Regions from separate parts of the Streptococcus sp. Marseille-P7376 genome, predicted to be linked through region 2. Evidence: riboswitches for the same ligand, from Rfam matches in the RefSeq annotation. Region 2 holds a riboswitch; the other holds the start of a gene.
What was found. A riboswitch is a leader RNA that binds a small molecule or an ion and turns the genes downstream of it on or off. The one in region 2 is predicted to bind preQ1.
Positions count from the first base shown of each region.

Region 1: it holds a riboswitch for preQ1, as region 2 does, so the genes downstream of both, FZ952_RS01350 (nucleoside hydrolase) here and FZ952_RS06955 (QueT transporter family protein) in region 2, are expected to answer to the same signal.

Region 1 is NZ_CABPTS010000001.1:298,658-314,604, reverse strand. Features, by position in the region: gene ftsW (cell division peptidoglycan polymerase FtsW) at 1-1,190, shown strand, start outside; gene ppc (phosphoenolpyruvate carboxylase) at 1,259-4,105, shown strand; gene FZ952_RS01380 (RNA polymerase sigma factor) at 4,268-4,738, shown strand; gene FZ952_RS01375 (anti sigma factor C-terminal domain-containing protein) at 4,725-5,723, shown strand; gene tuf (elongation factor Tu) at 5,846-7,042, shown strand; gene tpiA (triose-phosphate isomerase) at 7,321-8,079, shown strand; gene FZ952_RS01360 (GBS Bsp-like repeat-containing protein) at 8,154-12,242, shown strand; gene FZ952_RS01355 (LytS/YhcK type 5TM receptor domain-containing protein) at 12,485-13,051, opposite strand; gene FZ952_RS01350 (nucleoside hydrolase) at 13,056-14,033, opposite strand; PreQ1 riboswitch class I at 14,155-14,199, opposite strand; gene FZ952_RS01345 (RidA family protein) at 14,329-14,712, shown strand; gene rapZ (RNase adapter RapZ) at 14,779-15,669, shown strand; gene FZ952_RS01335 (YvcK family protein) at 15,666-15,947, shown strand, end outside.
Region 2 is NZ_CABPTS010000011.1:49,633-65,579, reverse strand. Features, by position in the region: gene FZ952_RS07000 (GntR family transcriptional regulator) at 1-21, shown strand, start outside; gene FZ952_RS06995 (hypothetical protein) at 149-430, shown strand; gene FZ952_RS06990 (glycoside hydrolase family 13 protein) at 685-2,451, shown strand; gene FZ952_RS06985 (hypothetical protein) at 2,607-2,918, shown strand; gene FZ952_RS06980 (DUF4300 family protein) at 3,235-4,122, shown strand; gene FZ952_RS06975 (MarR family winged helix-turn-helix transcriptional regulator) at 4,450-4,899, shown strand; gene FZ952_RS06970 (B3/4 domain-containing protein) at 4,908-5,615, shown strand; gene FZ952_RS06965 (GNAT family N-acetyltransferase) at 5,760-6,170, opposite strand; gene FZ952_RS06960 (GtrA family protein) at 6,204-6,644, opposite strand; PreQ1 riboswitch class II at 6,753-6,847, shown strand; gene FZ952_RS06955 (QueT transporter family protein) at 6,845-7,360, shown strand; gene ligA (NAD-dependent DNA ligase LigA) at 7,464-9,422, shown strand; gene FZ952_RS06945 (diacylglycerol kinase family lipid kinase) at 9,431-10,381, shown strand; gene pulA (type I pullulanase) at 10,407-12,704, shown strand; gene FZ952_RS06935 (LTA synthase family protein) at 12,856-15,060, opposite strand; gene FZ952_RS06930 (GntR family transcriptional regulator) at 15,406-15,783, shown strand; gene FZ952_RS06925 (ABC transporter ATP-binding protein) at 15,786-15,947, shown strand, end outside.

The sequences.
Region 1 (15,947 bases), on a different contig from region 2:
TGAATTATTCAATTTTAATTCCTTACATGATTCTGTCTGTTATAGGATTGATTATTGTTTATTCAACGACAAGTCCATCCTTGATTCAAGCCGGCGCAAGCGGATTTAGTATGGCTATAAATCAAGGACTATTTTGGATTGCTAGCTTGGTCGCCATTACTATTTTGTATAGGATGAAAATGTCCTTCTTAAAAAATGGTAGTTTCATTACGCTGATTATTTTTGTGGAAATAATCCTTTTGCTTCTTTCGCGCTTTGTAAGTGAAACGGTCAACGGAGCTCACGGATGGCTGATTATTGGCCAATTCAGTGTTCAGCCGGCGGAATATTTGAAGATTATTCTGATTTGGTTTCTGGCCTATCGTTTTTCCAAAAAGCAGAAAGAAATCGAAATTTATGACTACCAAGCCCTGACTTTAAATCAATGGCTTCCAAAAGCTTTTAATGATTGGCGGATAATCGTAGCCCTGCTGATTGGGATTGTTGCAATGATGCCTGACTTAGGGAATGCGACCATTTTGTTTTTAACAGTCATCATTATGGTGGCGGTCAGCGGCATTGGCTATCGATGGTTTTCCACTATGCTGGGAGTCATTCTTGGAAGTTCAGGGCTGGTCTTGGCTAGCATTTGGCTTATTGGGGTTGAACGGGTTGCAAGGATGCCGCTCTTTGGCTATGTTGCGAAGCGGTTCAGCGCTTTCTTTAACCCTTTTAATGACTTGTCTGGTTCAGGCCACCAGTTAGCTAATTCATATTATGCTATGAGTAACGGTGGCTGGTTTGGTTTAGGTTTAGGCAATTCGATTGAAAAACGGGGGTATCTTCCCGAAGCTCATACCGACTTTGTGTTTTCTATTGTGATTGAGGAATTAGGTTTTTTTGGAGCTAGTCTGATTCTAGCATTGCTATTTTTCCTTATCCTAAGAATTATTCTAGTGGGTATCCGAGCTAAAGACCCTTTTAATTCGATGATGGCCTTAGGAATTGGCGGCATGTTTTTAACACAGACCTTCATAAACATTGGCGGAATTTCTGGTTTGATTCCATCAACCGGAGTGACCTTCCCTTTCTTGTCTCAAGGGGGGAATAGTCTGCTCGTCCTATCGGTAGCCATTGCCTTTGTGTTAAATATTGATGCCAATGAGCGCAGAGAAGATATCTATCAGCAAATGCAAACTTCTGGCCAATAGGAATTTGGCCATTTCTGAAGCATATTTCTAAAGTAGAAAAATCCTTGAAAAAATGAGAGGTATAGATTATGTCATTTAACAAATTGGAAAGCTATAGCAATAAAGAAGTCATTCGTGAAGAGGTTTCAATTCTAACAGATCTGCTTGCAGATATTACGCAAAATATCTTAGGTCCTGAGACTTTTGAAAAGATTTCTACTATGAAAGATTTGGCAATTGATTCGAGATATCAAGAATTGAAAGCAATCGTAGAAAAATTGACGACAGACGAGATGGTCTATATTTCTCGCTATTTCTCAATCTTGCCGCTATTAATCAATATTTCTGAAGATGTTGATTTGGCCTATGAAATCAACCATCAAAACAATGTCAATCGCGATTATTTAGGAAAGCTTTCTACAACAATAGACTTGATTTCAACTCGGGAAAATGCTCAGGAAATTCTGGAAAACCTGAATGTTGTGCCAGTACTGACAGCTCACCCTACTCAAGTTCAGCGCAAGACCATGTTGGATTTGACCAATCATATTCACACATTGTTGCGTCAGCACCGTGATGTAAAGGCTGGTTTGGTAAATGAGAAGAAATGGTTGGCGAATTTACGCCGCTATATTGAGCTCATGATGCAGACCGACATGATTCGCGAGAAAAAACTGAAGGTAACTAATGAAATTACCAATGTCATGGAATACTATAATAGTTCTTTTCTTCAGGCTATTACCAACTTTATGCTGGAATACAAGCGCTTAGCAGAAGAAAAAGGGATTCATTTAGAAAATTCAAAACCAATTACTATGGGAATGTGGATTGGTGGTGACCGTGATGGTAATCCATTTGTAACAGCAGAAACGCTAAAACTGTCAGCAACTGTTCAAAGTGAAGTTATTTTGAACTACTATATCGATAAGGTCTATACTCTTTATCGAAATTTTTCGCTTTCATCTAAGTTTTCGGAAACCAGTGAAGCAGTAATGAAAATGGCTGCTTTGTCCAGTGATAAATCAGTTTATCGTGAAAATGAACCTTACCGCCGAGCTTTTCACTATATTCAGTCCAAGCTGATTCAGACCTTGCTTTATTTAAAAGAAGGGAATTTTTCTAGTGAAGGACATCAGCTGGCAGATAAGGTTGGTGAGGTTTTGAATGCTAATGCTAGTGTGTCTGTTACCAACAACGGTAAAGAAATCATTCCGAATTATATCCAGTCCCGTATTACAGATACCATAGATGGCTTGAGCAAGGAGCAGGTGTTATCTTACAAGACTGCTCAGGAATTTAAAGAAGACTTGCTAGTTATCCGTGATTCTTTGCTAGAGCACAATGGACAAGCTTTAGTTACAGGTGAGTTGACTGAATTATTGCAGGCAGTCGATGTCTTTGGTTTCTTCTTAGCAAGTATTGATATGCGGCAGGATTCCAGTGTTCATGAAGCCTGTGTGGCTGAGCTCCTAGCATCAGCAAATATTGTAAAGGACTACAGCTCTCTCTCAGAGGATGAAAAATGTCAGGTTCTGCTTAAACAACTTTTGGAAGACCCGAGGATTTTGTCGGCTACTCATGTCCAAAAATCAGAGCTTTTACAAAAAGAACTGGCTATTTTCAAAACTGCTCGTGAGCTTAAAGATGTGCTGGGAGAAGAAGTTATTAAGCAAAATATCATTTCTCACTCAACTAGTGTATCGGACCTGCTTGAATTAGCCATTATGCTCAAAGAAGTAGGATTGATTGATGAGAATGGGACACGTGTTCAGATTGTTCCTCTCTTTGAGACCATTGAAGACTTGGATAATTCTTGCGATACTATGGAGAAATACCTGTCCCTGCCGATTGCTCAGAAGTGGATTGCTTCCAAGGATAACTATCAGGAAATCATGCTGGGCTACTCAGACAGTAATAAGGATGGTGGTTATCTTTCTTCTTGCTGGACCCTCTACAAGGCTCAGCAGCAGCTGACAGCCATCGGTGATAAATTTGGCGTAAAAATCACCTTTTTCCATGGTCGGGGAGGTACAGTAGGACGCGGTGGTGGTCCAACTTATGAAGCCATTACTTCTCAGCCACTACGCAGTATCAATGACCGAATCCGTCTGACCGAGCAGGGAGAAGTCATTGGCAGCAAATATGGAAATAAAGACGCAGCCTACTATAACTTAGAAATGCTAGTCTCAGCAGCTATCAACCGCATGGTAACCCGTAAGAAAAGTGATACTCATACTTCCAATGAGTATGAGCGGATTATGGATCAAGTGGTTGAGCGCAGCTATCAGATTTATCGTGATTTAGTCTTTGGCGATGAGCGCTTTTACGATTATTTCTTTGAGTCCAGTCCGATTAAGGCTATCTCCAGCTTTAATATCGGTTCTCGTCCAGCAGCCCGTAAAACGATTACCGAGATAGGTGGTCTCAGAGCGATTCCTTGGGTCTTCTCTTGGTCTCAAAGCCGGGTTATGTTCCCAGGCTGGTATGGTGTTGGGTCTAGCTTCAAGGAATTTATTGATGAAGATCCTGAAAAGAATCTGGCCTTCCTGCAATTTATGTATAAGAGATGGCCATTCTTCCAGTCTCTCTTGTCAAATGTAGATATGGTGCTGTCTAAGTCTAATATGAACATTGCCTTTGAGTATGCACAACTCTGCGAAGACAAGGATGTGCAGGATATTTTCAATATTATCTTGGACGAGTGGCAGCTGACTAAGAAGGTCATCTTGGCTATCGAAGGGCACGATGAGCTCTTGGCGGAAAATGCTTACCTCAAGGACAGTTTGGATTACCGTATGCCTTACTTTAATGTGTTGAACTATATTCAGTTGGAGTTGATTAAGCGTCAGCGACGCGGTGAACTTTCACCAGAGCAAGAACGCTTGATCCACATCACTATCAACGGAATTGCCACAGGACTTCGGAATTCTGGCTGATACATGAGAATAAAATGAACACTTTACCATTTACCATTATAAATAACGAAAAATCGGCTTTTTGTCCGATTTTTCTGTTTTTGTAACCAAAAGACTTTTCCATTCGTTATACTAGTGAAGGAGGGGGGTGAGCTTATCAAACTAGATGAATACGAAACAATCTTGATAGGCTTTGCTCGCGAGATTGTCTCCTATTTGCAGAAGTCAGGGGCTTCTAAAGTGGAAGCAGAAGATGTAGTGCAGGACGTTTTTGTCAAGATGTTGGAAACAGAAGTTATTATTCCGGCGGAAAAGATGCGAGCTTGGATGTATCGAGTTTCCATTCGGCGCTATATCGACAGATATAGGAGAGATAAACGTTATTTGGAGATTTTGCGAAAAGAATTTTTTGGAAAGGATCTGGTCAATCCTTTTGAAAATGAAGATTATGAGCTGCTAAGAAGTATGATAGAAGATCTGCCACTCAAGGAAGCCACGCTTTTAGAACTCTATTATTTTCAAGATTTCACGGTCAAGGAGATTGCCCAAATTATGTCTTACTCAGTGAGCAAGGTCAAGATTCAGCTGATGCGCAGTCGTGCTAAACTCCGAAAGGAGCTGGAAAAGAAAGGATATCGAAATGGAAACATTTGAAAATGTTGCAAAGAAAAGCAGAAGAAAAAGACTCTGGAAGACAGTCGTCATTAGTTCCTTTGTATCTTTAGTTCTCTTAGGTCTTCTAGGAAAGGGGCTGGTAGAATTAGCCTCTAGTAACGGACGAGACTTACAAAAACAGTACGAAGTTATGTCCGAAATCGCCTATCCTAATGTTGACTATGATAGTCTTTACCACACTCAAACTTCCTTTTTTTCAGGGACCTTACGTTCCGATCGTTTCAAGGATTTAGATGGAGTGAAGGTGGCTTATCCTTCCTATGAGGGAAACTATTCACTCATAGGTGCTTTTAGAGATCCGACTGCGGAAGGGACTTATTTGTCTCTCTCAGGAACCTATACGCGAACCCTGCGTCAAAAATATCCGGTCTTCTATAATATCAATGCCAAAGGGACAAAGGATAGTAATTCTATGCCTAAAGAGTTGGCTTCTGTCAAAGAAATGCCGAATCAATTGGTGGAAGTAGCTTTGACTTTTGATAAGCCTTATACCTATAAGGAAATCCAGCAGATGATACCGAACAATCTCAAAATCAACTGGTACTGGATTGGCAGTCAGTCAGAAGATAGTGAAAATGGTATTGAACTGTATTCTGATCCCAAGCTGACCTATGGAGCTAACGCTAGTCTTCTCTTTACTTATGATTCAGATGTTAGGAAGAAGACAAAAGAGGCTAAGAAAGAGCAGCAGACTTTCTTGGATTATCTGAAAAAGGCAGATAAAAATCTTTTCCCAAGTGTTAGTGGGTACAACATGTACAATGAGGTTGAGTCCTATCTCAAGAAATTTGGTCAGCTAGATATTCGTGAAGCAGAAAATCGGGATCAATTGACCTTTTCTGGTATTATTCTGACTGGGAAAGCTGAGAATTTCAGCCAATTAGAAGGGAAAGAATGGATTGCTGCTTCGAGTATTGGTGCTTCCGTTTCCAATCAGCCTTACTATCAGTTAGATAAGGAATAATTCACAAAAAAAGACTAAAAGGCTTGCATTTTCAGTGAAATTTGATAAAATAGTAAGGAAAGTTAGACTGTATTGCCTACTGTCTATCTATAAAATATATTTTATTGGAGGCTTTTACTCAAATGGCAAAAGAAAAATACGATCGTAGTAAACCACACGTTAACATTGGTACTATCGGACACGTTGACCACGGTAAAACTACCCTGACTGCAGCAATCACAACTGTTTTGGCACGTCGCTTGCCTTCAGCAGTTAACCAACCAAAAGACTATGCGTCTATCGATGCTGCTCCAGAAGAACGCGAACGCGGAATCACCATCAACACTGCGCACGTTGAGTATGAAACTGCTAAGCGCCACTACGCTCACATCGACGCTCCAGGACACGCGGACTACGTTAAAAACATGATCACTGGTGCTGCTCAAATGGACGGAGCTATCCTTGTAGTAGCTTCAACTGACGGACCAATGCCACAAACTCGTGAGCACATCTTGCTTTCACGTCAGGTTGGTGTTAAGCACTTGATCGTCTTCATGAATAAAGTTGACTTGGTTGACGACGAAGAGTTGCTTGAATTGGTTGAAATGGAAATCCGTGACCTCTTGTCAGAATATGACTTCCCAGGTGACGATCTTCCAGTTATCCAAGGTTCAGCTCTTAAGGCTCTTGAAGGTGATACTAAGTACGAAGACATCATCATGGAATTGATGGACACTGTAGATGAGTACATCCCAGAACCAGAACGTGATACTGACAAGCCACTCCTTCTTCCAGTCGAAGACGTATTCTCAATCACTGGACGTGGTACTGTTGCTTCAGGACGTATCGACCGTGGTACTGTTAAAGTCAACGATGAAGTTGAAATCGTTGGTATTAAGGAAGAAATCCGCAAAGCAGTTGTTACTGGTGTTGAAATGTTCCGTAAACAGCTTGACGAAGGTCTTGCAGGGGACAACGTTGGTGTGCTTCTTCGTGGTATCCAACGTGATGAAATCGAACGTGGACAAGTTCTTGCGAAACCAGGTTCAATCCACCCACACACTAAATTCAAAGGTGAAGTTTACATCCTTACTAAAGAAGAAGGTGGACGTCATACTCCATTCTTCAACAACTATCGTCCACAATTCTACTTCCGTACAACTGACGTAACTGGTTCTATCGAGCTTCCTGCTGGTACTGAAATGGTTATGCCTGGTGATAACGTGACTATCGACGTTGAGTTGATCCACCCAATCGCCGTTGAACAAGGTACTACTTTCTCTATCCGTGAAGGTGGACGTACTGTTGGTTCAGGTATGGTTACAGAAATCGAAGCTTAATTTGATTAAGTTCCCAGAATAATAATTATAAAGTCAGACACTAAAAGCCCCGCTGAGCGGGGCTTTTTTGTGAAGATGAAAGGAGAACATCACATTTTACAAATCGAATTTAAGATTGAAAATTCGCTGATGAATCTCTAAATTACTTGTTTTCCTATTTAATGTCAAAAGCTAGATGAGGGTATTTTATTTTTATGAAAATTTTTGGCTAACCTTTATTAATTGGTAAATTTATGGTACAATATAACGTGAAAATAAAAAAAGAAGAGGTATGTGAAATGTCACGTAAACCATTTATTGCCGGTAACTGGAAAATGAACAAAAATCCAGAAGAAGCAAAAGCTTTTGTGGAAGCAGTAGCTGCTAAACTTCCGTCTTCTGATCTTGTAGAAGCTGGGATTGCTGCCCCTGCACTTGACTTGACAACTGTTCTTGCTGCTGCAAAAGGTTCAAACCTTAAAGTTGCTGCTCAAAACTGCTACTTCGAAAATGCAGGTGCTTTCACTGGTGAAACTAGCCCACAAGTTTTGAAAGAAATCGGTACTGACTACGTTGTTATCGGTCACTCAGAACGTCGTGACTACTTCCATGAAACTGATGAAGATATCAACAAAAAAGCAAAAGCAATTTTTGCAAACGGTATGCTTCCTATTATCTGCTGTGGTGAATCACTTGAAACTTACGAAGCTGGTAAAGCTGCTGAATTTGTAGGTGCTCAAGTATCCGCTGCTCTTGCTGGATTGACAGCTGAACAAGTTGCTGTATCCGTTATCGCTTATGAGCCAATCTGGGCTATCGGTACTGGTAAATCAGCTTCACAAGACGATGCGCAAAAAATGTGTAAAGTTGTTCGTGATGTTGTAGCTGCTGACTTTGGTCAAGAAGTTGCTGACAAGGTTCGTGTTCAATACGGTGGTTCAGTTAAACCTGAAAACGTAGCATCATACATGGCTTGTCCAGATGTGGATGGAGCTCTTGTTGGTGGAGCATCACTTGAAGCTGAAAGCTTCCTTGCTCTTCTTGATTTTGTGAAATAAAAAAGATTTTAAGTTTTAAATAAAATTGCTTGTTGCCTTAAGGTGGCAAGCTTTTTAAAATTCGGAGAGAAAAGTTGAAATCAAAAGAAATAGTTTATTTAGCGAGTACAGCTGTCTTATTGGCTGCAACGGCTAATATTGCTCGTGCTGAAGAGAATACAAGTCCGGCAGGAGATTTAGAGGTTCCTAAAACGGAACTTCAGGTAAAGAATGCTAGCCAAACTCAAGAAGCTCCAGCAGCATTGAAAACGATTGCTGATGAGAATACAAAAGGGCAGGAAAATACAAATCCGACAGCAAATGGCTCTGTGATTGATCAAAGCCAAAATAGGGCTTCTGATTTGATAAAGGGTGAATTTTCTGGCAGTGAAAGTGAGACGGGGAGTGACACTCATGCTGAATCCACAGGAAATCAGATAGGGTCAGATCAATCTTCGCCGGCTGTGAGTAGTACAGAAGTAACTTCTGAGAAGAGAAAAGCAGTGTTTTATAGCGCTCCTCCGTCAGGACAAACAGCTCGCAGCAATCCTCAAGCGGACATTAAAGGTTCTTCCTTTGTGGATGTGAGTAGTCACAACGGCTATATCAGTGTGGAAGACTATCGTCAATTGGCAGCAAAAGGTGTCGGCGGTGTTGTTGTCAAACTGACAGAAGGAACGACTTATACAAATCCTTTTGCTGAATCACAAGTGAAAAATGCGCAAGAAGCCGGTCTGCAAGTCTCGACCTATGCCTTCTCGCATTACACTAGCGATTCAGAAGCGAGAGCGGAAGCCCGTTATTATGCTGCATTCGCCAATAGGCTGGGCTTGCCCAAAAATACGGTCATGGTCAATGACATGGAAGATCCGAAAATGCAAAACGGAATCAACCAGCATACTCAAGCTTGGGCTGATGAAATGCGCAAACACGGATATAAGAACTTAATGTACTATACTAGTGCTAGTTGGGTCGACCAAAACAACCTGCGCCAAAAAGGACCAGTAAATACAGCTTTGTTTGGCCTTGATAATTTTTGGATTGCCCAATATCCAGCACCAAAACTAAGTGCAAAAGATGCTAGAAGCCTGAAATACAATAGCAGATCAGGGGCTTGGCAATTCACCTCTCAGGCGGAGTTATTAGCAGGCAAGCATGTTTTCGACCAGAGTATTGACTATTCTGGTAGATTTACAGCCAAGTCTGCTTTAGCTAAGCAACCACTGACGGGTACGATTAGTATTCAAAATAATAACCCCAAAACCGGTACTTTTGATGTCATCGTTTCCAAAGTTTCAGCACCACATGGAATTCAGGAAATTAAGCTTCCAACTTGGTCTACTGAGAATGGTCAAGATGATATTGTTTGGTATACTGCAGCAAAACAAGCCAATGGAACCTATAAATTGACTGTCAATGCGGCGAATCATAAAGGTTCGACTGGTGAATACAACATTCATTTGTATTACATACAAGGGGACGGTCAGATGGTCGGTGTCGGCGGAACCACCACCAAGGTTTCGATCGGAAAGCCAGAGGGTAAGCTGACGATTGCCAATAACAATCCGAAGACGGGTACCTTTGATGTGATTGTTTCCCAGGTTTCCAGCCCGCAGGGGATTCGTGAGGTCTTGCTTCCGACTTGGTCGCATGAGCACGGTCAGGATGATCTGATTTGGCATAAGGCTCAGAAACAGTCTGACGGTACCTATAAGTTTCCCGTTCGTGCCAGCGAGCACAAGAATTCTGTCGGTGACTACAGTGTTCATCTGTACTATGTCCAAGATAATGGTCAGCTGGTCGGTGTCGGCGGAACCACCACCAAGGTTTCGATCGGAAAACCAGAGGGTAAGCTGACAATTGCCAATAACAATCCGAAGACGGGCACCTTCGATGTGATTGTTTCTCAGGTTTCCAGCCCGCAGGGGATTCGTGAAGTTTTGCTTCCGACTTGGTCGCATGAGCATGGTTCGGATGATCTGATTTGGCACAAGGCTCAGAAACAGTCTGACGGCACCTATAAGTTTACCGTTCGTGCCAGCGAGCACAAGAATTCTGTCGGTGACTACAGTGTTCATCTGTACTATGTCCAAGATAATGGTCAGCTGGTCGGTGTCGGCGGAACCACCACCAAGGTTTCGATCGGAAAACCAGAGGGTAAGCTGACAATTGCCAATAACAATCCGAAGACGGGCACCTTCGATGTGATTGTTTCTCAGGTTTCCAGCCCGCAGGGGATTCGTGAAGTTTTGCTTCCGACTTGGTCGCATGAGCATGGTTCGGATGATCTGATTTGGCACAAGGCTCAGAAACAGTCTGACGGCACCTATAAGTTTACCGTTCGTGCCAGCGAGCACAAGAATTCTGTCGGTGACTACAGTGTTCATCTGTACTATGTCCAAGATAATGGTCAGCTGGTCGGTGTCGGCGGAACCACCACCAAGGTTTCGATCGGAAAACCAGAGGGTAAGCTGACGATTGCCAATAACAATCCTAAGACGGGTACCTTTGATGTGATTGTTTCTCAGGTTTCCAGCCCGCAGGGGATTCGTGAGGTCTTGCTTCCGACTTGGTCGCATGAGCACGGTCAGGATGATCTGATTTGGCACAAGGCTCAGAAACAGTCTGACGGTACCTATAAGTTCACCGTTCGTGCCAGCGAGCACAAGAATTCTGACGGTGCCTACAGTGTGCACCTGTACTATGTCCAAGATGATGGTCAGCTGGTCGGTGTCGGCGGAACCACCACCAAGGTTTCGATCGGAAAACCAGAGGGTAAGCTGACGATTGCCAATAACAATCCTAAGACGGGTACCTTTGATGTGATTGTTTCTCAGGTTTCCAGCCCGCAGGGGATTCGTGAGGTCTTGCTTCCGACTTGGTCGCATGAGCACGGTCAGGATGATCTGATTTGGCACAAGGCTCAGAAACAGTCTGACGGTACCTATAAGTTCACCGTTCGTGCCAGCGAGCACAAGAATTCTGACGGTGCCTACAGTGTGCACCTGTACTATGTCCAAGATGATGGTCAGCTGGTCGGTGTCGGCGGAACCACCACCAAGGTTTCGATCGGAAAGCCAGAGGGTAAGCTGACGATTGCCAATAACAATCCTAAGACGGGTACCTTTGATGTGATTGTTTCTCAGGTTTCCAGCCCGCAGGGGATTCGTGAGGTCTTGCTTCCGACTTGGTCGCATGAACACGGTCAGGATGATCTGATTTGGCACAAGGCTCAGAAACAGTCTGACGGTACCTATAAGTTTACCGTTCGTGCCAGCGAGCACAAGAATTCTGTCGGTGACTACAGTGTGCACCTGTACTATGTCCAAGATGATGGTCAGATGGTCGGTGTCGGCGGAACAAAATTGACCGTTACTCGCACGGATTCTATTCCAAGTGTAAAAGTTGAAATAAAAGATGTAAGACAGACAGAGGGAGTTTACCGAGTTGTTGTAAATCGTCCTCCTGGTGCTAAAGAGATTAAAAATATACGGGTTGCTGCTTGGTCTGAAAAAAATCAAGGTAATCTTCATTGGTATAAGACAGCTCCGACTGGTGATAGTACAGAAGTTGTCGTTAATTCGGCTAACCATTATTTTCTTAAAGGAGATTACATCACTCATGCTTATATTGACTACACTGACGGAACTACCGATGGTTTCAATGTAGGAAATCATGAATTAGATCCTCAGATAAAGGGGCAGAGAGATCGAGTCGTACAGTCAGCAGCAGCACTTGTTGGTGTTCAGGGGGGCAGCGAGCAGCACCGTCTGTTAGTGGCGGATTATAATCGCATTCGTCCATTGCCAGTGGGATATGCTGTCAAGGAAACGGATGACTGGTGTGATATTTTTGTCACTGTGGTTTTCCAAAGACAGGGTTTGAGTGAACTTATCGGTCGCGAGTGCGGAGTAGAACGTCATATTCAAATTTTCAAACGCTTGGGTATTTGGAATGAAGATGGGAATTCAACACCTAAAGCAGGCGATATCATCACTTTTAACTGGGATCAAAACAGCCAGCAAAATGACGGCTGGGCGGATCATATTGGTATTGTAGAGAAAGTGGAGAATGGCATTATTCATACTATCGAAGGAAACAGTACCAATAATCAGGTGCAACGCAAAACCTATCGTATTGGTCACGGGAATATCCGCGGATTTGCTAGTCCTCTATATAAATAAAGAAAGAAATTCTTTGCACACAGGAAGCAAGTGCCGATAAATTTCAATTGTAATAAGCATCTCATTTGAGCACTGCAAACTTTTTCTAAACTCTTTAATTTCAATCTTGAGAGAAGACGGACTAAACCGTAGCGGAAGTAGGTAACTCATCAGAGGAATTTTAAAAAGGGAAATTTAGAAGAGATTACCAAAAACAACAGTACAAAATTAGTACTGTTGTTTTTGGTAATTCAAATGCATTTTTAAATATTAGTATATTTTGCAAAGATTCTAGGACTAACCTTTTTGAGTTGTGGAATGAAGACCAGACTGACTCCGATAACGAGAAGTCGGTCTGCATAGTCAGTCAGTGCTTGGACGATGATAGTACTGGTGACCAAATCTAAGCCTAAGCCATGCAAGCCCTGAACGATGAGGCTGGAACCGCTTGGAGTAATCCCTTTGAAGACAATGACGGTAATCAGAGAGGCCAAGGCAGTGGCTGGCAGGGAAACCATAAAAGATTTCCAGAAGAGGTTTAGTCTGGGTTTTGAATCAGAAGTGAAAAAGATTGAGACGAGCAGAGCCAAAAGAATGGCTACTGGAGAGAAATATATAGCAGAAATGTCCGTTGTAAAAGCACTAATCAGAGCACTGGCAACCGCAGTTCCTACTCCGAAAATAGGTCCTAAAACAAGGCTGGCTAATATCGTTCCAAACGTATCCAAATAAATAGGAAGTTTTAGAAAAAGGGCGATGTTGGCACCGACATAGTTTAGAGCGATGCAGATAGCTGTAAATGTGATGATAAAGGGTGATGTTTTTTTCATAATCTTATCCTAAGTTTAAAGTTTCTAGATCTTGGTAGATGATTCCCTTTGACGTGTTGAGTATCACGGAGAGAAAATCCTGAAAGAAGAGTTGGATGTCTACTTGGGTCAGCACCTTAGCATTGGCTTCCCTACTATAAAAATGATAGGCATCAACTAGCGTTTGTCCTATGGCAATACCTTCCGTTGCAAGATCGACGAAGGAGTCAAATCCTTGGCAAAGGTCTTCATGCAGGAAATGGGCAACGGCCAATGGGTCGTTGATGACACAGCCGATGATATGTTCATACTCCCAATGAAAATCCCAGTAAAAACGAGTGATTTTCCCGATGAAGTCAGCGACTTCAGGGTTGATAAAACGCATATACTCCAAGAGATTGGGAGTCAAAATAATTTTTCGAGTGACATCTAGACCGACCATTTCAATCTTTTTTCCAAGTTTTTCATAGGTTTCTTGCGCTGCATGCGGATCGCACCAGTAGTTGTATTCGGCCACAGGTGAACAGTTGCCGTGCGATTTGTAGCTGCCTCCCATGCTGACAAACCGGTCTAGTTGCTGACCAAGTTTAGGATTTTTCCTAAGAGCCAAGGCAATATTGGTCAAAGGCCCCAGCGCGATGATAGAAGTATCATTATTGGTCTGAAAATAGTCTGCCAGAAAGTCATAGGCTGTTTGTGGTTGGGCTTTGATAGAGCTACTTCTCGCTATCCCGCTTTCCCCCAACCCATCCATGCCGTGGGTATCCTGAGCGGAGACGAATTTACGAACCAAGGGCTTGTCGGCTCCTGCATAAACTGGAATATCTAGTCGATTCAGTTTCTCCAATATTTTGAAAGCATTTTCTAAGCCCAGTTCCACTGGGACATTTCCAGCGACTATGGTCAAAGCTACGACCTCTAAGTCAGGGTGTTGCAGGGCATAGAGCAAAGCTAGGCTGTCGTCTATGCCAGGATCGCAGTCAATAATAACTTTTCTTTTCATAGGTCCCCCATTTGAGAAATAAAATAAGGCTGAAACCTCCGTCTCAACCTCTCAGTTAGTTCTGCCAAAGCGGCAGGACACCAGAAAAAACTATGTGCAATTACATTACTTTAGAATATAAGGGTACTTAGTTTTTTATACTGGGAAGTTTGCGAACCAGTCCAAAACAAGTGTTTTGAATTATGCATTTACTATCATAATGAAAAATTGCCTAAAAGTCAATGGGAAGGAGGACAAGAATAGTCAGTCTTTTGACTTTATGATATAATAAGATGAAAGAAATGAGGAGATTATGATGGCAAAAATAGTACAAACAGATAAAGCACCAGCGGCAATCGGGCCTTATGTCCAAGGAAAAATCGTCGGTAACCTTTTATTTGCCAGCGGTCAGATTCCTTTGTCACCAGAGACAGGAGAAATTGTAGGAACAACGATTGAGGAGCAGACCCAGCAGGTTCTGAAAAATGTAGGAGCCATTTTAGAAGCAGCTGGAACAGATTTTGACCATGTGGTCAAGGCGACCTGTTTCTTGAGTGACATCAATGATTTTGTGCCATTTAATGAAGTCTACAAGACAGCCTTTAAGAGCGAGTTTCCAGCTCGTTCGGCAGTAGAGGTTGCTCGCTTGCCTCGTGATGTTAAAATCGAAATCGAAGTCATTGCTGAAATTGTGGAATAAATGATTGGGGCTGGGAAAAGTTTTCTGTCCCTTTTTAGACATGATAGGTTAGAGAAAGGAGAAAGAATGACTGAACACAAGATTCAATTAGTGATTGTGACAGGAATGAGCGGTGCTGGAAAGACCGTTGCTATCCAGTCTTTTGAGGATTTGGGCTATTTTACGATTGATAATATGCCGCCGACTCTAGTGCCAAAGTTTTTGCAGTTGGTCGAAGGAACCACAGATAATGACAAGTTGGCTCTGGTTGTTGATATGCGGAGCCGGTCCTTCTTTTTGGAGATTCAGGATATTTTGGATGAGCTGGAAAGAAGTACGGAAATTGATTTTAAAATTTTATTTTTGGATGCGGCTGACAAGGAGTTGGTGGCCCGTTATAAGGAAACCCGCCGTAGCCATCCGCTGGCAGCAGACAGTCGGATTTTAGATGGGATTAAGCTGGAGCGCGAGCTTTTAGCCCCTCTGAAGAATCTCAGTCAAAATGTCGTGGATACGACAGACCTGACGCCGCGGGAGCTCAGAAAGACTATCTCTGAGCAGTTTTCAAATCAGAACGAGATGCACAGTTTCCGCATTGAGGTCATGAGTTTTGGTTTCAAATACGGTCTGCCTTTGGATGCAGATTTGGTCTTTGATGTACGTTTCCTGCCCAATCCCTACTATAAGCCCGAACTGCGCAATCAGACAGGCTTAGACAAGGATGTCTTCGACTATGTCATGAACCATGCTGAGTCAGAAGAATTTTATCAGCATCTACTGGGCTTGATTGAGCCGATTTTGCCGGGTTATCGGAAGGAAGGAAAATCTGTGCTGACCATCGCAGTCGGCTGTACGGGCGGACAGCACCGTAGCGTAGCTTTCGCTCAGCGTTTAGCGGATGATTTGGCAAAAAGCTGGCCAGTTAATGCCAGCCATCGCGATAAAAATCGTCGGAAGGAAACGGTGAACCGCTCATGAGAAAACCAAGAATCACAGTCATCGGCGGTGGAACAGGAATTTCGGTTATTTTAGACAGTCTGCGGAAAAAAGAAGTGGAAATCACAGCTATTGTCACAGTAGCAGATGACGGCGGCAGTTCTGGCGAGCTACGGAAAAACATTCAGCAGCTGACTCCTCCGGGCGACCTGCGTAATGTTCTTGTAGCCATGTCTGACATGCCAAAGTTCTATGAGAAGGTCTTCCAGTATCGCTTTGCTGAAGGAGACGGAGTTCTGGCAGGTCATCCTCTGGGGAAT
Region 2 (15,947 bases):
TTTGATAGAATAGAAACTTAAAAAATGAATAAAAATCAATTATGTGTAAAGAAGATAAAGATACTGACTATTTAGATTATTGATAAAATGGAGGAAACGAATATGGAAGAATCTAAACATCTAATGTTAGAAATACCAAAGAAACAAAATGGGATTACAGCCAAAGTTTAGCGATAATTACTTTGATAGATTTCTTTCTTGGAAAGGTAGAAAATCAGATGAAACGCTGTGTAATGATTTTAAGCTATTAATTATTTCGCTTTCAAATCTTCTTTATAAAATTGATTTGGATGATAAAGATAAGAAACTTTTATATAAAACTTTTAGAAAAAACAAAGAAATGCTTAGTGCTTTAGAAATTAAAAAGAAAGATTTTACTTTGGATATTATTAATGCAGTAGAAGAAGCACTTTCATATAGTTATAAATGATGTGCATTTAAAGAAGATAATAAGTATAAACTTATACTGTTAATTGTTTTATTTACCACATTTTATTGGTTAATATTTATTGCTAGTAAAAGCCTTGATTTCAAGGCTTTTTAATATAAACTGATAGCCTCCTATACTAAAACCAGAACAATATCTTGCCAACATCTTATTAAAGTGATATACTAGAACAACCTTGTGAAATCGTTTGCACAAAGTGGCGATGAGTTTATAAAGAGAAATCTAGGAGAGAAAATATGGAATTGTCAGCTATTTACCACAGGCCAGAGTCGGAGTATGCTTATCTTTATAAAGATAAGACAATGCACATTCGCATTCGAACGAAAAAGGGAGATATTGAAAACATCACCTTGCACTATGGAGATCCTTTTATATTTATCGAGGACCATTATGAAGACCGCAAGGAAATGGTCAAAGTAAGCTCTGATGCTTTGTTTGATTATTGGCAAGTGGAGGTTTCGGTTGGCTTTGCGCGACTCCAGTATCTCTTTGAACTTAAGGATAAGCAAGGCCAGAGTATCTTGTATGGCGATAAGGGTTGTGTTGAAAGCACGCTAGAAAATCTTCATTACGAGGGGAATGGCTTTAAGCTTCCTTATATCCATGAGACTGATGGCTGTCAGGTTCCTGACTGGGTTTCAGAAACAGTTTGGTATCAGATTTTCCCAGAAAGATTTGCCAATGGAAATCCTGAACTTTCACCGAAAGGAGCACGAGCTTGGGATGCTGCTAACGCCCCACAAAGAACAGATTTCTTTGGTGGGGATTTACAGGGAATTATTGACCATCTGGATTACTTACAAGACTTGGGAATCACAGGACTCTATCTCTGTCCGATTTTTGAATCTCCTAGCAATCACAAGTATAATACGACAGATTACTTTGAGATTGATAGACATTTTGGAGACAAGGAGACCTTCCGCCAATTGGTAGAGAAGGCTCATCAGCGTGGCATGAAGGTGATGCTGGACGCTGTTTTTAACCATATCGGCGACCAATCTCCACAGTGGCAGGATGTTGTCAAAAATGGTCAAAAATCAGTTTATAAAGACTGGTTCCATATTCAAGAGTTCCCAGTGACAAAGGATAAGCTTGAAAATCCAAAAAAGCTCCCTTATCATACCTTTGCCTTTGCCAGCTATATGCCAAAATTAAACACGGCAAATCCAGAAGTGAAGGACTATTTGTTAAGCGTTGCGACCTACTGGATTGAGCATTTCGATATTGATGCTTGGCGCCTGGATGTGGCTAATGAAGTGGACCACCAATTTTGGCGAGATTTCCGTAAGGCTGTCTTGGCTAAAAAGCCTGACCTTTATATTCTGGGAGAGGTTTGGCATACGTCTCAGCCTTGGCTAAAGGGCGATGAGTTTCACGCCGTCATGAATTATCCCCTATCTGATAGTATCAAGGATTATTTTTTGCGTAGGGTTAAGAAGACCAGTCAATTTATCGATGAGATCAATGGTCAATCTATGTATTATAGACAGCAGATTTCGGAAGTGATGTTCAATCTTCTGGATTCGCACGATACGGAGCGTATTTTGACTACTGCCAAGGGAAATGTCCAACTGGTTAAGTCTGCCCTAGCCTGCCTCTTTTTACAAAGGGGAACACCGTGTTTCTACTATGGAACGGAGCTAGAGTTAGCCGGGGGACCAGATCCAGATTGTCGTCGTGTTATGCCTTGGGAACGTGTATCTAATAGCAATGACATGCTCGATTTCATGAAGAAATTGATTCGGCTTCGCAAGAGTGTTTCAGACATTATCCAGAATGGGAAATATAGTCTAGAAGAAATCAAGCCTGATGTGCTGGCTTTAGACTGGGAACATGATGGCCAAATTCTTCGAGCGATTTTTAATCAGTCTAAGGAGAATTACCTTTTAGACAGAGCCACGGCTGATTTAGTGAGTCATTGTCAAGTCTCGGATGGACAACTGCTTATCTTACCCAATGGATTTGTAATTTTTGTGGAAGATTTGGAAACTGCTGCAAATTAATTTTTGGAATTTGACTTGAATAGTCAATAGAACTATTCAGATTTCCCCAAATCCAATCTAAAAGTAGCCTGTTCAAGTTATATATTTGTAGTTTTTTTTGCTTAGGTGTATAATGAGTCCTTAGCAAGTAACTTACTAGAAAAGAGGAGTTCAGAATGGAATTAAAAGATTTTACTGAAAAAGAGCAGGAGCAGATAAAAGAGGGGCTTAGTACAGCCGTCATTAGCGATAAGGAAGCGGCTAAAAAGATTTTGGCTCTTGTGCCACAAGAATGGCTGAAGCGAATTCCCTTCCTTGTTAGAGGGCATGCAACGACCAAGACGGTTGAGCGAGTTGCCAAGCAATACCCAGAACTTTACGCTGTGGCTAAGCAAGCAGGAGACCTTCCTGAAAAGGAGCGTGAGGAATTGCGCGCTATCATGATAGCTATCTTTGAAGAAAAGATGAACAAGCACAAGATTAAGTAGACTTACCAGTGTATAGCGATTCATTTTCTTTAAGTTGGCATTTGGAGTTGGCTACTCTACCTTGCTCATCAATTCATAAATCAAAGTGACTGCACTTTTATCAACTGCAGTCATTTTTTTATGGCTTAGGGGAATAGCTTCGTTGATGGTTGTGTTTGGTTTATCAAGTTTAGTTTTCAGTTCAGATATGATTTCAATATTAAGAGAATTTCTATCTAAGATAGATTTTTCCTTTCTGTTTTTTAGTATTTCTTGATATAATAACAAGAGGAATCTTTGAAAATTACCATAGTAAAAATGTAAACAGGACGAAAGAATGAAGAAAGTAAAAAAGATTATGTTGATGAGTGCCTGCACTTTGGCAATTCTTGGCTTAGCTGCATGTGGGAAGACACAAAAGCAATCAAACGGCAGTCAAGAGAACCCAACAGTTGGTCAGACTAGCTCAGAAAAATACCCATGGAAGGCGACTTATTCAAATCTAAATAGTCAAAAAAGTGTCGAAGAAGTTAAGAGTCTGTTGGCTGCCGACTTGGATAAAAACAGTGTAGATAACTTTGTCAATCTAGTCAATGACTACAATGGCATTGTTGGTTCTGCTGGATTAACGGGAGACTTCACTACATTCACAAAAACAGACTATGATGTAGAAAAAATCAGCAACTTGTGGCGTGAAAAAAAGGGCGATTTTATCGGGACAAATTGCCGAATTAACTCTTATACTTTGCTGAAAAATAGCATCGAAATCCCTCAAATGGCAAAGGATGATGAACTTTTATTCTTAGATAATGACGCGATTGACAAGGGAAAGCTATTTGATACCAAAGATAAGGAAGCCTTTAATATCCTATTCTCAAGAGTCAAGACTGAGGCGACCCAAGATGTCAAGGTTCACGCTAAGAAGATGGAGGAATACTTCAAACAGTTCAAGTTTAACGAAAAGGCAAGGATGCTCTCTGTCATTGTCCACGACAATCTTGACGGTGATTCTCTCTTTATCGGGCATGTCGGCGTCTTGGTTCCAGATAAAGACGGATATTTATTTGTCGAAAAGCTGACCTTTGAAGAACCTTACCAGGCTATCAAGTTTGCAACCAAGGAAGATGTCTACAAATACTTGCAGACCAAATATAAAGACTACACAGGAGAAGGTCTGGCCAAGCCCTTTCTCATGGATAATGAGAAAGTAGTAGAGGATAAATAGAGATATTGCTGCTGTATGGAGTTTAATGTTTACTTACGGCTGGCTGTTATTTCTGGAATCTTTTTGACTGTTTGATGGCAAGTCTAACAGATTCATTTTTCTAGTTAAGTCAAAGTATAATTAGGGCAGACAGACGCACGGTTGTAACAACTGTACGTCTTTTTGCGTCGGAAAAGCGCTTGGTAATGTCTATATTGCTTTCGCCGCTACAGAAATGATAAAAATGTGATAGCTCTCTTAAAGAAAGTCATTTCTTTTTTAGAAAACATCAACTTTTTATTGCATTTGCAATAAAAAGTTGATATACTAGTTTCATAAGGAGGAGAGATGTCGATTTTACGTGAGATTGGAATCATTGCCCGAGCTTTGGATTCCATAGCTAATCTGGAGTTTCGTGACATAGATCTGGCGCGGGGACAATATCTCTATCTGGTGCGGATTGCGGAGAATCCTGGTATTATCCAGGAGGAGCTGTCGGATTTGCTCAAGGTAGATCGCTCGACGGTGGCTCGCTCAGTCAAGAAGCTAGAAGGCAAAGGTTTACTGGAACAGCGCCCAGCTGCCACTAACCGCAAGAATAAGGAATGGTTTGTCACCGAAAAGGGGGCGACCCTCTATCCTTTTATCTTAGCGGAAAACGAGTATTCGGAGCAGGTTTCGTTGGAAAATTTTTCAGAAACTGAGCGGAAAGAGTTAGAAAAGATGCTGGTTCGCGTCCGAGAGAATATTACCAAGGACTGGGAGCTGGTCAAAAAAGGTCAGAAAAGAAATTATTGAGGTGCAACATGAAAATTACAGTTGAAAATGAATTTTGGACTTTGTTTCCAGAGGCTCAGATTAGTATTATGGTCGTCAAGGGTTTGGACAATTCTGTTGATGAAAGCAAGGATCCCTACTTCAAATCCTTGCTAGATAAGGGAGCAAAGCGAGCTGAAGACTTTATCCCAGATGAGACTTTTACCCAGAATGATGTTATTCAGGAATGGCGGCAGGCTTTTAGTAAGTTTAAAACTAAGAAGGGAGCCCGTTCTTCCATTGAAGCCCTGCTCAAGCGGGTCAGTCAGGGACGGGAGTTTCATCCGATCAATCCTTTGGTAGATCTTTATAACAGTGCGTCCCTTTCTTATGCTGTACCCTGTGGTGGGGAGGATTTGGACAAGATTGTCGGTGGTCTTCATCTGGGGAAAGCCAAGGGTGGTGAAGCCTTCTTTCCACTGGGAGCTGAGAGTGATGCGCCTGCTCTCCCAGAGGAAATCATCTACTATGATGAGGAGGGAGCCGTCTGCCGCTGTCTCAACTGGCGAGAAGCTCAGCGAACCATGCTGACAGAAGGAACCAAGGATGCTGTTTTGGTTATCGAGGCCATCAATGAAGAGCAGGCAGCGCGTGCTCAAGCGGCCATGAAAGAACTCCAGTCTCTGGTGGAGGAATATTTCGGTGTCAAGGGTGACATTACTCACCTGATAGCTGAAAATCCAAGTCTGGAAATCTAATCATCAAAAAATCTGGATCAGAATAATCTGGTCCAGATTTGCTTTTATAGGGTAAAGCAGCTTTGGTCTAAACATAACTCTATTTTCTCTTCTTCGTAAGAAATTGTCAGTAATACATCTGATTTTTACAATTCAGCTCTTAGATTATAACGCTTTTGTATAATAATATCTTTCTCCGGTATAGGGATATTCTTTTAAGGCAAACACTTCTTCATAACCGTGCTTTTTATAAAAATCCGGTGCTTGAAACTGATAGGTGTTCACAAATGAACATTTACACTTTCTTTCTCTAGCCTCTTTTTCTGCCCGATTCAAAATGTTTGAGCCTATGCCTTGTCCTCGGAAATCCTCTTGCACATACAAATATTCAATTTCTAGCCAATGTCCAAAAGTTTCGGCTACCATACCAGCAATTAGATTTCCTTGTTCGTCTTCGACATAGATGTTAAGAGGTTCACTTTTTGACGGTTCTCTCTTTGATTGATTATATGCTCTGATTAAATTTCCCAGTTCTTGTGTTTTCTTCGATTCTCTATTTTCCAATCGAAAGTGCATTACAACCTCCATATTAGCTTCTCAAATGGCCTATTATTTTTTCTTGCTTTTAAAAACAAAAATCTTGCTGAAGACATAGTTGAGGACGATAATAGCTACTTGGGCAATGAAGGTTTCGACAGTATTGACCATCTTGATGTCATTATTGACAAATTGGCCGATGATTTGCGGGAACCAGCTGACAAAGATGATGGTTAGAGCTAGGTCGAGGCCTAGGGTGCTGAGCCGAGCGATAAAGAATTTAATCAGTCTGACTGGCCAGCCCTTTCTTTTTTGCTTGAAAACAATGGTATCGTTGGTCGCAAAGGCAAAAAGGATACCGGCGATATTTCCGATGATGGTCGCAATGATTTCATTCGAGGTCAGAGTATAGAGCAGCATCCGGGTCGCGACAGCTACCACAGTAGTGGCTACTCCAAAAAACAGGTAGGATAAAATTTCATTATCAAAAAACTTTTTTATTACAACTTTCATGATCTTAGTCTATCATATTTTCGGGATTTGTGCTATACTTGAAAGGCTGTGTCTCAATGTGAGAGAGTGGGGAGAAGGAGCTGTTTTAAAAGAATCTCCGACCTATTTCATTTCTTACTGTTAGTGATGGATACAGCCCTTGACGCTTAGCTTCTTTCGTCAAGCATATTTTAAGCGGGAAAACCGCTAAAGGAGAAAAAATGAAAAAACAAAACCTAACTGTTCGTGACATGACTCAGATTGCCTTAGTTGCGGCGATCTATGTAGCTTTGACCATTACCCCACCTTTGAATGCTATTAGCTATGGTGCTTATCAATTCCGTATTTCGGAGATGATGAACTTTATGGCCTTTTATCATCGTAAATATATCATCGGGGTGACCTTAGGCTGCATGATTGCCAATTTATATAGTTTTGGTATCGTAGATGTCTTTGTTGGTGGTGGTTCCACTTTAGTTTTTTTGACTTTAGGTGTTATTCTTTTTGAAAAATTCAAGAATCAATATATTCTTAATAATCTGATTCGGCTAGATCATTTCTGCTTTGCAATTCTCTTTTCTATTTCCATGTTTACCATTGCTGCGGAACTGCACCTCTTACAAGGTCTTCCCTTTTTCCTCACTTGGTTTACGACAGCGGCTGGAGAATTTGTTTCTTTGCTAATTGGAGCGATTTTAATCAATCGTCTGTCTCAGCATATTGATTTGACGAGATAGATTACAAGGAACAACTATAAAAATGTATGGTTGTTTTTAATTTCCTGTGGATTGTGAGGAACAAATAGAGGAAGATTTCGCCCATTTATGATAAAATAGAAGTATGAAAGAAAGAATTGCAGAATTAGTCAAATTGCTTAATCGATACGCCCATGAATACTATACCAGTGATTGTCCAAGCGTATCTGACAGTGAGTATGATCGGCTCTATCGTGAGCTGGTGAACTTAGAAGAAAAGTACCCAACAGACATTCTGCCTGACAGCCCTACACATCGGGTTGGTGGGAAGATTTTAGAAGGATTTGAAAAATACCAACACCAGTATCCTCTTTTTAGTTTGCAGGATGCTTTTTCACGTGAAGAATTACTGGCATTTGACGAGCGGGTGCGTCGGGAATTTCCCAGCGTTTCCTACTTCTGCGAGCTCAAGATTGACGGTCTGTCTATTTCCCTGACCTATGAAAATGGTGTCTTGATAGCAGGCGCGACGCGCGGAGACGGCTCTGTCGGTGAAAACATCACGGAAAATCTCAAACGGGTCAAGGATATTCCCTTGACTCTCAAAGAGCCTGTTGACTTGACTGTCCGCGGAGAATGCTACATGCCCAAGGCCTCCTTTGATGCGGTTAACCAGCTGCGGCAGGAGAATGGTGAGCCTGAGTTTGCCAATCCGCGAAATGCAGCAGCTGGAACCCTACGCCAATTGGATACAGCTGTTGTGGCCAAGCGTAAACTGGCTACCTTCCTCTATCAAGAAGCCAGTCCGACTCAGGAAACCAGTCAGGAAGCTGTTTTGAATAAGCTGGCATCTTTGGACTTCTCAGTCAATCCTACTCATATTCTGGCGGAATCTATGGATCAGGTCTGGGAGTTTATCGAAAAAATTGCTCAGGAGCGGGATAGTCTGCCTTATGAGATTGACGGTATTGTTATCAAGGTCAATGACTTAAGTGTTCAAGAAGAGCTGGGCTTTACTGTCAAGGCACCTAAGTGGGCCATCGCCTACAAGTTTCCAGCAGAGGAAAAGGAAGCCCAGCTTTTGTCTGTGGACTGGACCGTCGGACGGACGGGAGTTGTGACTCCCACGGCGAACTTGACGCCGGTTCAGCTAGCAGGAACGATAGTTAGCCGAGCAACCTTACACAATGTGGACTACATATCTGAAAAAGATATTCGCAAGGAGGATACAGTTATTGTCTATAAGGCAGGCGATATTATCCCAGCTGTCTTGCGTGTGGTCGAGTCTAAGAGGGCGTCAGAAGAGGCTGTGGAAATCCCAAGTCACTGCCCGAGTTGTGGCGGTGAGCTATTGCATTTTGAGGATGAGGTGGCTCTGCGCTGTATCAATCCTCTCTGTCCCGCTCAAATCATGGAGGGTTTGACTCATTTTGCCAGCCGAGATGCTATGAATATCACAGGCCTAGGCCCTGCGATTGTCGAAAAGCTCTTTGCCAAGGAATTGGTCAAGGATGTTGCCAGCATTTACCGTCTTTCTGTAGAAGACTTGCTCACCTTAGACGGCTTTAAGGAAAAATCAGCCAACAAGTTGTATCATGCCATTCAAGCTTCCAAGGATAACTCAGCAGAGAAATTACTCTTTGGGCTGGGTATTCGTCATGTGGGAAGCAAGGCCAGTCGGATTCTATTAGAGAAATTCCATGACATTCCTAGACTTTCTCAGGCCAATCAAGAAGACATTGCAGCTATTGACAGTTTGGGGACTGTTATTGCTCAAAGTCTGCATTCTTACTTTGAGCAGGAAGGCAGCCAAGTGCTGCTGCGGGAACTGCAAGAAGCTGGTGTCAATTTAGACTATCTAGGTGAAAAAGTAGCTGCTGATGCAGTCCTCTCTGGCAAAACAGTCGTACTGACCGGAAAATTACAAAAATTAACACGGAATCAAGCCAAAGAAAAATTGCTGAGCTTGGGAGCTAATGTTGCCGGAAGTGTGTCTAAAAAGACGGATTTGGTGGTAGCTGGCAGTGATGCAGGCAGCAAATTGACCAAAGCCCAAGAACTTGGAGTCGAGATTCGAGATGAAGATTGGTTAGATGGCTTGTGAGGCTGAGTATGAAGAACAAGATAAAAAAAGCAAGATTGATTTATAACCCGACTTCTGGGCAGGAGATTATCAAGAAAAATATTGCCGAAGTCTTGGACGTTTTAGAAGATGTTGGCTATGAGACCAGCGCCTACCAAACGACTCCAGAGCCCTTCTCCGCGCAGCGGGAAGCCGAAAGGGCAGCCAAGGCTGGTTTTGACTTGGTGATTGCTGCCGGTGGTGATGGAACGATTAATGAAGTGGTCAATGGAGTTGCCTCTCTAGATGTGCGTCCCAAGCTGGCCTTTATCCCGACCGGAACGACCAATGACTATGCGCGAGCTTTGAAGATTCCGATGGGGGATCCGGTAGCCGCTGCCCGCATTATTGAGAAAAACCAAACGATTCAGATGGATATCGGCCGAGCTTATGGCAGCAAATACTTTATCAATATTGCTGCTGCAGGTACCCTAACGGAGCTGACTTACAGTGTTCCTAGTGAAGTCAAATCCCGTCTGGGTTATCTGGCTTATGTCGCAGAAGGGGCTAAAATGCTGCCTCGCTCCAAATCTCGTAAGGTACGGATTGAGCATGATCATGGTGTTTTTGAGGGCAAGGTTTCGCTTGTCTTTGTAGCCTTGACTAATTCTATTGGTGGTTTTGAAAAACTAGCTCCGGATACAAAATTCGATGATGGGAATTTTACCTTGATTGTGGTAAAAACGGCTAAGTTATTTGATATGCTTAGCTTGATTATACAAGCGATTAATGGTGGACAGCATGTGACGGATGCCAAGGTTGAGTATCTTAAAACCAGCAAATTGAAGCTAGAAGTATTGGACAAAAAAGCACCGTTTATGCTGAATCTAGATGGGGAGTATGGTGGCGATACGCCAGTAGAGCTTGAAGTTTTGCATAATCATCTGGAATTTTTTGCAAATATAGACGAAATTGATGAGAATGCTCTTTCGATAGAATAATTTAGAAATGAAGAGATTAATGAAAATGTTAGACTATAAGGTCATTGTTCACTATCATAATCCTAAGGGAGATTACTTTTCTTATGATTTGTGGCAGTGGCAGACAAATAAATGGGGAAAAGAAGCTTCTTTTTCCAAACTTGATTATTTCGGTATTCAAGGAGAACTATCTTTTAAAACTTTGGAGCCTTTGGGGCAAGCCCATGTGATTGTCAAGCGTTCGGACTGGTCCAGCCAGTCTTGTGACTATCATATCGATTTATTGCCTGCTCATTTACCAACAGAAGTATGGCTGATTGAAGGAGACCATCAGGTTTATTATTCCCTTCAGGCGGCTACAACCAGCCACCAATACTCACAGCGCCGCCCTCATAATTTTGATGTGGCTATGCGGTCAGATTATTTTGATGAATGCTGGGGTTACCAAGGTTGGCTTGGTCATCGTCTTCAGGGGCAGACCAACCTGTTTAAAGTCTGGGCTCCAACAGCAAAAAATGTCGAATTGGTAGTCTATGAATCTTCCAGCAATGAAGCAGCCATTTATAAAAAATTCCCTATGAAAAAGGGGGAAACTTACTCGCACGACCATGCTAAAAATACAATTGGAGTTTGGTTGGTTGACGTGCCAGAGGATCTAGCTGGCAAGGCCTACCATTATCATGTTAGTTTTGAAAATCAACATTTTCATACCCGCGATCCTTATACGATAGCCACTAGTCCAGATGGTAAGCGCTCAGCTATTGTTGCTGAAAAGGACAAGACTGTTCCAGGGTTTAAGGTCTGTCAAGGTAAGAAAGCCACCTGGCGTCTAAAAAATCCTAATCAGGCAGTCATCTATGAGATGCATATTCGGGATTTAACCAAATCCAGCAGCTCCGGAGTAGAAGAGAACCTGCGAGGAACCTTCTTAGGCGCTTGTCAGACAGGTACTAGGAACCGATTGCGATACAAGACGGGCTTTGATTATATCTGTGACTTAGGGATCAATGTGGTTCAGCTCCAGCCGATCTCTGACCGTCACAAGGACTATGATGAAAATGGGCAAGTCACCTATAACTGGGGTTATGACCCGCAGAACTACAATGCGCCAGAAACCAGTTTTTCTTCCAATCCAGATGACCCAGGTCAGGTTATTCGAGATTTGAAAACCATGATTCAGGCCTATCACGATGCTGGCATTTCTGTGACCTTGGACGTAGTTTACAACCATATCTATTCAACTTTTGACTCAGCTTTTCAGGCAACTGTTCCCGATTATTACTACCGGATGAATCCCAATGGTTCCTTCCAAAATGGTACCGGTGTCGGCAGTGAGACAGCAAGCGAGCACGAGATGTTCCGCAAATTCATGATTGATTCGCTGCGTTATTGGGTTGAGGAGTTCAATATTGATGGCTTCCGTTTTGATTTGATGGGAATCCATGATGTAGCGACTATGAATGCAATCCGTGAGGAAATGGATAAAATCGATCCGAGGATCTTGCTTTATGGAGAAGGCTGGGATATGGGAACGGGTCTGATGCCACAGGATAAGGCTAAAAAAGACAATGCTTATCAAATGCCGCGGATTGGCTTCTTCAATGATACCGAGCGCGATGCGGTGAAGGGAGCTGAGGTCTATGGCGGGGTGAAAGCAGGCTTTGTCAGCGGCCAGGCGACCGAAGACATTGTAGCCAAGTCTATTTTGGGAAGCAAGGAGTTAGGCTCTTATTGGTTACCAGAGCAGGTACTCAACTATGTTGAAGCCCATGATAATTTCAACTTGCATGACTTACTGACTGAATTGCATCCACACGATGACGTTTTAACAAAATCCAAACGTATTGAACTGGCAACGGCCATGAATTTACTTATGCAGGGCATGGCTTTTATGGAATTAGGTCAAGAATTCTCACGAAGTAAATTAGTAGCAACAGGTGAAGGCGGAGAAGTGCTGCACAGCGACCGAGAAAGAGCGATGAACAGCTACAATGCCCCGGACGCTGTCAATCAAGTAAACTGGGATTTACTCAATCATCATCAAAACAGCCTTGAATTTATCAAGCAGATCATTCATCTAAAGACAACTGTCAAGGAATTTTCTTATAAAACTTACGCAGATATTTACAAGCATGTCTTTGTCAAATCTGCAAATCAAGGAAGCGGACTACTGATTTTTGAGATTAAGGATGAAAAGCACTATGAAATTATTTTCAACGCCAGTGGCTTGCCTTTCTACCTGTCAAATTCTGATAAGCTTCGTTTGGTAGCTGGTAACAGCCGTCATAAAAGACCATTTTATGTTGAAAATCTGACTGCTTCTGTTTTTGAAGTAATTAACTAATGTCAAGATAAGCAAAATGACTATAAAAAAAGTTGAAGAAACCCACTTGTGGCTCCATTCTTCAATCTTTTTTTGATTGGCGGAAAATAAAAAAAAAACTCTCCCAAAACATTTTCAACGTTTTGGTGAGAGTTTTGTAGTTTGATAAATACTAAGGAGTAGCAGTTGAACTAGAGGAACTTGAAGAGCTAGAGGAGCTAGAAGAGTCTCCGCTACTCTCTTCCTCACTGCTGGATTGGAATTGTTCAGGGTGCAGTGCTCGATAGCTTGGCGAATTGAATAAGTCAATGGAGGACACACCGCCACGTTTTGAGTAAAGGCTGGTCGATTGCTCTCCTTTTTCCTTCTCGATGGCTTGGAGAGCCTTGAAGGAGTTGATGTAAGAATAGTCCTCGGGATTGACTTTTCCTAAGTCATTGCCCGTGTAGAAGCGGAGCAGGTCCCCTGTCTGAATCGCATCGCTCATCTTCAGCTGGGTATTGGCTGCTGTCCGAATAGCTTCCAGTTCTGCAGTTGTGGATTCGTCGGGAAGGGTAATCTCGTCCCCAGTTTGTGTGTTGTAAATCCGTCCGCTGTAGCTTGTATATTTAGGGGTTACAAAGTTATTGGTTGAGCGGAAAGTCACGATTTGCTCATGCTGAGGTGAGAGTAGGTCTTGTCCGACTTGAAGGTAATTTTTTGAGTCAATGCCCAATAGATGCTCCAAAGTTGGCAGCATATCAATTTGTCCACCAAAGGTATCAATGATTTTTCCTTTCTCCATACCCGGTATCACCACCATATATGGGACCCGCTGCAGCATAGCGTTGTCATAACTAGACCAGGTTTCAGAGTCTTTGCCTAGAAGTGGTGCCAGAGCTGGATTGCGAGAATTGGAAATTCCATAGTGGTCTCCGTAAAGGACAATAATTGAATTTTCATACAGCCCAGCTTCTTTAAGATAGTCAAAGAAGGCTTTGACAGCAGAGTCCAGATAGTTTGCAGTTGCAAAGTAGCCATTGATGGTTTCGTCTTTGGTATCTGCAAGCGGGAAACCAATTTCATCGCCAATCAGACTGGTCGTATAAGGATAGTGATTGGAGACGGTGATGTATTTGGCGTAGAAAGGCTGCTGTAAATGTTCCAGATACTTGATGGAATCTTTCAGCATGATCTTGTCGTTCAAGCCGTATTGGAAGGAGTTAGTCTCGTCCTGTTTGGTGAAGTAGGAGGCATCAAAGAAATAATTGTAGCCCCATTGCTTGTAGGCGGTGTTGCGGTTCCAGAAGCTGCCAGTATTTCCATGGAAAACAGCAGATGTGTAATTTCCATTTTGAGAGAGGATAAAAGGAGCTGCTTGCTGGGTATTGGTACCACCGTAATTTACCATGAAGGAGCCTTGGTTAAGACCGAATAGGCCTGTCTCTAGCATGGTTTCTGCATCGGATGTTTTTCCAGCCTTAACTTGGTTAAAGATGTTAGAAAAGGCCAAAGTTGAGTTGGAATGGTAAAGTGAGTTCAGAAAAGGCGTTACTTCGTATTCCTTGCCGTCCATCTGCAGTTTATAGTCAATTAAAAACTGTTGGAAGCTCTCTAAATGGAGATAAAATACATTGCGGCCCTTAGCAATGCCATAGTATTCAGAATTTGGCTCTGCATAATGGGATTGGATATATTGTTCAACTGGCTCCAGATCTTTGGCAGAGGCTTTAGAGCGCTCTTTATTGGCACTATAGGTTTGATTGGCGCTGTAGCCTAGAAAGGCTGGCAGGCCGAGAGCTCGGACGACATAGTAATTTGAAAATCCGCGCGTCAGGAGCTCTGGACGATCAATCTCTGCTAGGAAAAGATTGGCTGAAAAGAGCATGGCTGACAGAGATGTCACGGCAAAGCTAGCCCGAATATTGAAAGCTCGATGATCCAAACGGATATACTTTTTATAAAAAAGCCAGCCAAGGATTGGGAAATCAATGATATAGATGGCATCCCACGGACGGAAAAGCTCCATGGCCGCTGCTCCCAGACCTGCAGAAACCTTGCTGGAGGCCAGCATGGTATTGACCGTCACAAAGTCGGTAAACTCGCGATAGTAGATGGAGTTGGAGACCAGCCAGACAAAGAGCAGCATGTAAATAGCAGTGCTGACCCAATAAAAAAGCTTGGTCGGTTTGATATAAAGAGCTAGTCCAATCAGCAAAAGTCCGATGGGAAAAGGGTTAATCAGAGCCAGAAAAATCTGGTAGGCTCCTTGAATATCTAAACTAAAATCGACAGTATAGGCCCACATGGTTTTTAACCAGTAAATCGTGAGCAAACTCAAGACGAAACCTAGCCTTGTACTCATAAAATTGAGTAAATTCTTGGTTATTTTTTTCACAGAAAGGTACTTCCTTGTCTTATTTCCTAAAAATTCTCTACCTCTAAGTATATCATAATTTTTTCAGTTGAGGAAAGATTGAGATGATTTAAGAGGTAGATTGTTTTATTTGTAAAATAATCAAGACTATAGTATTGGAATGAGGCAAGTTCTTTTTATCTGGATGTTAAAATTTCTCAAGAAAACATTTGTATTAGTGTCATTAAAAAGTTTATAAAAAACTAAATAAAAAATGTAGAAAGAATGATTAGTCTACTTACATCGGGGGGATTTAATTGACAGAATGCTATTAAAATGATATTATTGTACTGAATCAATAAGTACACTTGAGTAAAGGAGAAATTTGTGGATATTATTATTAGTAATAACCGAGATAAGCCAATATATGAACAAATCATTTCTCAGATAAAAAATATGATTATGAGTGAAGAATTGGTTGCTGGAGATAGTCTTCCTTCAATGAGGGCATTAGCCAAATCAATTCATGTGAGCGTTATTACAGTTCAGAGGGCATATGAAGAATTACAAAGAGATGGTTTTATTGAAACTGAAATAGGTCGAGGAACATATGTGCTGGCAAGAAACAAGGAGTTTTATAAAGAGCAACAGCAGAAAAGAATAGAAGAACATCTACAGTTTGCTATTGAAGTTGCAAAAGAAAATGCAATCCCATTAGAAAAGATGATGGAGATACTAAAGATTTTGTACTTGGAGGAGGAATGACAATGACTAATATTTTGACATTGGAAAATGTGAACAAAAAATATGAGAAATCAAATTTTTCAATCAGAAACATATCCTTTTCATTGCCAGAAGGGAGCATATTAGGTTTTATTGGCGAAAATGGGTCTGGAAAATCAACTACTATGAATTGCATTTTAAATGTA